DNA from 2 places in the Alteromonas sp. ABH4_453 genome. Region 2 is predicted to be linked to the other one. Evidence: predicted binding sites of a transcription regulator. Region 2 holds the regulator's gene; the other holds the start of a gene.

Region 1 (3,159 bases), on a different contig from region 2:
CGTCGAAAGCTGCTCGTCATCTAGTAATCGTTGTAAATTGAAGTAGTGCTTGGCCAATGTCATCTCATCATAAAAGCGGTGTATGCCGCTATGGCACTGCCTACAAATATAGATACCGTCCTGCAGTTCGGCTTTGCTAAAGTGCTTTTTGAAATAGGTGCGTCGGTGCATTTTTTTCGGGATAAGGTGATGATAAGTCAGGCGCGTTTCTCTATTACAACACGGGCAGTTTCCTACTTTATTTGCCACAACACCACCTCTATTCATTCACCTTTCTGCTGTTTATCAGAGCCAATCATCAAAACTCTCACTTAGTAATGGCCACAGCTATTGCGATTGCTTCAGCACCTTCTTATCGCAGACAACGGGAAGATTTCTGTTTAGGAAAATCCACTCCTCTTAGCATTACGTAATAAAGGCTATTCGTGATTAACAAGGCAATAAAATATGAGCTTAACCCGTTCCATGGGCTTCTCCTGCCCTTACTGTATGGCGCCTAACGACGTTGAGATAGATGAGGTTAACGATGTGGGTCAAGTCCAAGTACTCGACTGTCAGGTGTGCTGTCAACCCATAGAGTTGACCACTTATCAGCATGGTGACGACATTCAAATTGAGGCAGAACGAGAAAATGACTAAGCAGTTTACACGCAAAGATATAGATGAGCTTGCACAGCGATACCGAGCTAATCTAGTCAATAGCTTGTCTGGCTTTAAGTCGGCGACTTTAGTGGGTACCACAAACGGAAACATCAACAATTTAGCCATTGTAAGCTCTATCGTTCATGTGGGTGCTAACCCGCCACTTATAGGCATGATAATGCGCCCACACACGGTGGTACGAGATACCCTTAGCAATATTAAGCAACAAGGCTTTTACACGCTAAATCACGTGTCGACTGATTGGGTAGACAAAGCGCACCAAACATCTGCTCGCTATGCCCCAGATGAGAGCGAATTTGAAGCAGTGGGTTTAACGCCGCAGTTTAGCGAGTCATTTAGTGCTCCGTTTGTTAAAGAAAGCGAGATCAGGATGGGCTTAAAGGTGGCGCAACATTTAAAACTGCTTAACGAAACCGAAATGGTTATTGGAGAAATCCAAGAGCTTCATATGCCAGAGGGCATTATTGATGAAGACGGATACGCCGATATAGAAAAAGCAAACACTGCCTGCATTTCTGGGTTAGATAGCTATCATAGCACTACGCGTGTTGCACGGTTTGCCTACGCCAAACCCGGAGTCCCCCTAGCTAAAAAATGAACTTGTAGCAGATAGAAGGGTCTCATAATTACTATCGGGTATTATTACTCTGAAGTTTATTTAATCTAGATCAAGTGAAAATAAGACATTTCGTTCGATCTTTTTTCAAAAAGAGATAGTATTTAAACATTACACAAAACCTGCCTCTTTGGGCAGGTTTTTGCGTTTAAGGTGCTGAATAAAAAAGAATCATTATCGTTTCTATCTCTTAAGGAGAATGTTATGAAATCTGTAAATCGCCGTGACTTTTTAAAACTGTCGGGCTCTACAGTTATCGGTCTTACGTTAGGTGGTGTAGCGTTACGCGCACAAGCTCAAGAACAATTGAGCGCTGATGACCCAACTGCGAAAGCATTAAACTACACACCGTCTTCAACCGTTGAAGGTGCAAAATGTGCAAACTGCATGTACGTGCAGGGAGCCGATGGCGAACAATATCGCCCTTGTAACATTTTCCCTAACAAGCTGGTTAACGCCGATGGCTGGTGTAGCGCGTGGGTTAAAAAGCCAGGCTAAACCATCACTCGCAGCTACATAAATAGCATACATAAACAGAAAAGCCCCCGATAAGTATCGGGGGCTTTTTAGTTTCAATACTGCTTAACGGACTACACATTCAAACCACGTGCTTTTAACTAGCGGCTCTCATTTAGTCCATTCTGGATGCCCTTTAAGCTCGGGTCATCAAAACGTGTAGGTAAAAGACCTGGCTTAATGAAAAAGCCATGTTTAGCTTCAAAGACTTTACCTATCTTTAGCACATCTTCATCTTTCCACTTAGCACCGATAAAGCTAATGCCTACTGGAAGACCTTTCACTTCACCCGCTGGTACTGTGAGATGGGGATACCCCGCTACAGCGGCTAGATAGCCTATACCAATGAAACCCGCTGGCGAATGATCGCCATACACACCGTCAATTAAAAATGACGGGCTATTTGAAGGTGCAACTAATACATCGACATTGTGTTTTGCTAGCAATGCGTCAATACCATTTTTGCCCGCTGTATCTTGAATAAGACTTAGGGCGCTGTGATACGCTTCGCTATCAATAGGCGCCGCGTCTAGCGACTTTTCAAAAATATCTTGGTTGAATAATGCTAGCTCTCGCTCGGTTTGGCTGTTAAAAGCGATAAGCTCAGATAAATTTCTTACAGGGATGCCGGCCGGCGACCCCGACAAATATTCGTTGATGCTGTGGTGAAACTCACTCAGTAAAACATTATAAGAGTCGGCCCAAAAGGAGTCAGGCTGAGAAAAATCACTAATATCCACCAGTGTAGCCCCCGATGCTTTTAACTGTTCTAGCGCACTTTCATAGACTTTTAGTACGTGAGGGTTGTCACCTTGACGATACCTAACAACACCAATGCGCTTGCCTTTTAAATCTGTTGCCAGCATTTTAGATGAAGGCATAGCAGGGCGTTGAGACGCCGTGTTTTCAGTTGCACTATCGTTCACGTCTTCACCAGCCATAACTGACGTCATCAGCCATGCGTCTTGAACGTTAGAGGTCATGGGTCCAGCAGTATCTTGGCTAAATGAAATGGGTACAATATGGGTTCGTGACAGTAACCCAACGGTTGGCTTAAAGCCCACTACTCCATTAATAGATGCTGGGCAGATTATAGAGCCATTGGTTTCAGTACCTACGGCAAGAGAGGCTAATCGAAGTGACATTGCTGCGCCCGACCCAGATGACGACCCACATGCGCTTCTAGATAAAATGTGCGGGTTACGGGTTAGCCCCCCTACTGCACTCCAACCGCTTATCGATGATTCCGAACGAAAATTAGCCCATTCAGATAAGTTAGTCTTGCCTAAAATGATCGCACCTGCTGCTTTTAGCTTCGCCACAACAGGGGCGTCTCGCCCGGTATTGTTATTAATTAGCGCCAT
Region 2 (3,159 bases):
TACTGATGAAAAGATTACACCGACAACGGCGACACAAATCCATCTGGCTTAATAGCAAGCACATCGCAATTGAGTTCGTCGATCACGTGTTCTGCAGTGTTACCAATTAGGGCCGCTGAAATGCCCACACGGCCAACGGTACCAATAACAACCAGTTCTGCATCCAGTGTTTTTGCCACTTGCGGGATAACTTTTTCAGGCAAGCCTTCTTTCACTACACATTTGTCTTCTGGAATACTGTATTTTAGTGCGTGGCTGCGCATTTCTTTCAAATGATGGCTTTTTACCGCGTCATGATAGGTGTCGGGGTCGAATTCAGGTACTTCTATCGCGATATTAAGTGGAGTAGAAGGGTAACTGTTGACTAAATTTACGCTGCCTTTCAATAAAGAGGCGTAGTCGTTAGCAATAAGGGTGAGCTTATCGTTTAGTGCGGCATGTTCATCGTCTTCACTGCCTACGTTTACTGCAGCAATAATCTCTCCGCCTTCTGGCCAGTCGTGCTCTTTAACGAGCAACACTGGGCGAGGGCATTTACGCATTAAGTGCCAGTCGGTGGGAGTGAAAATAACAGAAGCAAGATCGTCGTGCTTTTTGGTTGCCTTTACTACTAAATCTATCTGATTGTTTAGGGTGTAGTAAATAATCGATTCATACGCGCGATTATTCCATTCTACAACGATATCAGTTTCAGTGAATCCTTGTTCTCTTAAGTGGGTGGCAAGCCATTTTGCATGCTCCTTTGTGACTGCATCGCGCATTGACGCGCGCTCATCGGGGCTAAGCATGGTCGTCATATCATAAGATAAGTCGTATACCACCATCATGGCGGTAACTGAAGCGCCTGTTTTTGAAGCGAGTTCATAAGCACGGCTTAGTGCAGGTTGGTTATCGCGCTCGGCATCTACCACGGCCAGAATTCGTTTACACTCAATCATAACGTCCCCCTAACTACGAAATTTAGTAGTGGCTGTCGAAATCGAAGCTTTCTAATACTAACTATAAACGACATTGGGAAAAACGTAAGTTGTTTTAGATCAAGAATTTTACGAGCCGACCATGAGTGAATTTAGTGATTTGAATAAAATAAGGCGCAACCGGCGTGGTGCTGAAAGGTTAGATAGGTGGCTAACACAGGTCACAAAAAAGCGCGCTTAGTGCGCGCCATATTTAACACTTAAAAAGGACTAACCGCAGACAACGCTTGGGCCGTTAAGCGCCGCTAGTTTGGTGTTTAGTCTATCGAAATCCAAAATAGTAATAAGCTTGCCGTCTACTTTTATGATGTTGTCTTTTTGAAAACGGCTTAACAGACGACTAATCGTTTCAATCGTTAACCCTAAATAGTTTCCAATTTCGTTGCGCGTCATGGTTAAGTGGAATTCTCTATGGGAAAAGCCACGCTCTTCAAAGCGCTGAGAAAGATGTGATATAAAATACAATAAACGCTCTTCTGCGGTTCGCTTGTTTAAAAGCATGATCATGTCGTGATCTTGTTTTATTTCAGCGCTCATGAAGCTCATGATTTGGTGGCGCAGCTTAGGAAATTGCACTGACATTTCGTCGAGGGTCTCGTAGGGAAGCTCACACACCATGGCAGTTTCTAACGCAGAGGTATAGCTTTGGTGTTTGTTCTCTCTTAATGCATCGAAACCGATAATGTCACCAGGAAAGTGGAAACCGGTAATCTGTTCTTCACCTTCGGTATTAGTCACAAATGATTTAAATGAACCGGTTCTTACTGCAAATAAAGAACGGAATTTATCACCAGTTTGAATCAGTGTGTCACCTTTATGAAGCGGCTTCTTGCGTTCAATAATATCGTCAAGAGATTCGATTTCTGTTTTGTTTAACGCCACCGGTAAACACAGGTGACTGAAACTACAGTTTTGACAGTGAATAGAAAATTGGCTTCCTTTGCTCATAATGCACGCTCTATAAAAGAATACTCGACAATGATACACCCATTTTTAAACGATTGCGCCATGGATAAGATAAGCGGCATATATGGCCATTATTACTGCAATAATTTGTCTAAAATGGTTATGTTGAAAACTTCGAACAATATATTGGCTACCAGCGCTTGCGGCGAGCAAGGTGGGTAATGTACCCAAACCGAAGAAGAACATAATACCAGCGCCTTCTAGCGCATTACCCGCCGCGAGAGACCAGGTAAGTGTGGAATACACCAAACCGCAAGGAAGCCAACCCCAAATAAAACCATAAGGTAACGCACTGAATGGGGTCTTAAATGGCAAAAAGCGCTTTGAAAGCGGCTGGACTTTAGAAAATAGGCCTTTACCCGCATTTTCCAGCACCGTTAAGCCAGTCCACCACTTCCCTAAATAACACGCCAGTAGAAGCAACATGATTCCGCTAAGTAGGGAAAGGGCATAGTTGGCAAGAGGTATATAATCTGCTGCAATTTTTCCAAGTGCCCCGGTTATTGCTCCGGCGATGGTGTAGCTCACTATACGTCCCATGTTATAGGCAAGGGTATAGGGTAATGCTGAAGCGCCTTTAGGCGATACCATCCTTAGCGCAGCGACAATTCCACCGCACATTCCCACACAGTGAACTCCGCCGGCTAAGCCGATAAGAAACGCAGAGAAGTAGTTAATCCCTTCCATGTGGCGCTTGGCTTTTGTCTACTTTACTGTCTTGAAGTTGCTTGCGTTGCTCAGCTAGCTTTTTTTCTTCTGGCGGAAGATCATCGTCAAACAGTATGCTATAACCTTGGCGATCTAAATCTTCAAATTGATTGGTTTTCACCGCCCAAAAGAATATCACGATAGCGACGGCAACAATGATGATGGCGATTGGAATTAGTACGTAAATAATACTCATGCTATTTGCTCAAAAGTCGCGTTGAGTTTGTGACCACAATGATACTGCTTAACGACATACCAACAACAGCCATCCACGGTGAAAGTAAGCCTGATACGGCGAAAGGTAAGATTAAAACGTTGTAACCTACCGACCAGCCAATATTTTGCCTTATTTTTTGCTTCACTTGGTGCGCAGTTCGAATAAGTTCTGGTACAGAAAGCAGCTGATCGCCAAGCAGTATCACGTCGGCGGCAGTTTTAGCCACGTCTGTGGCATTACCTACTGCAATTGCCACATCAGCGCTGGCAAGAACGGGCGCGTCGTTAATAC

The links. Region 2 encodes FNR, which switches genes on or off when oxygen is low (the NO sensors DNR and NnrR bind a similar motif). Its sites were predicted from a motif close to TTGATCTAGATCAA; they were not measured.
Region 1: a site for FNR is predicted at 1,322-1,335, ahead of ACXAGV_RS04425 (high-potential iron-sulfur protein). Genes of this name have one in related genera too.

What each region holds. Positions count from the first base shown of each region.
Region 1 is NZ_JBSWXP010000002.1:226,739-229,897, reverse strand. Features, by position in the region: gene ACXAGV_RS04440 (hypothetical protein) at 1-249, opposite strand, end outside; gene ACXAGV_RS04435 (zinc ribbon domain-containing protein) at 448-639, shown strand; gene ACXAGV_RS04430 (flavin reductase family protein) at 632-1,261, shown strand; gene ACXAGV_RS04425 (high-potential iron-sulfur protein) at 1,484-1,777, shown strand; gene ACXAGV_RS04420 (amidase) at 1,897-3,159, opposite strand, start outside.
Region 2 is NZ_JBSWXP010000008.1:28,958-32,116, forward strand. Features, by position in the region: gene uspE (universal stress protein UspE) at 15-938, opposite strand; gene fnr (fumarate/nitrate reduction transcriptional regulator Fnr) at 1,188-1,925, opposite strand; gene ACXAGV_RS15900 (sulfite exporter TauE/SafE family protein) at 1,971-2,630, opposite strand; gene ccoS (cbb3-type cytochrome oxidase assembly protein CcoS) at 2,617-2,847, opposite strand; gene ACXAGV_RS15910 (heavy metal translocating P-type ATPase) at 2,849-3,159, opposite strand, start outside.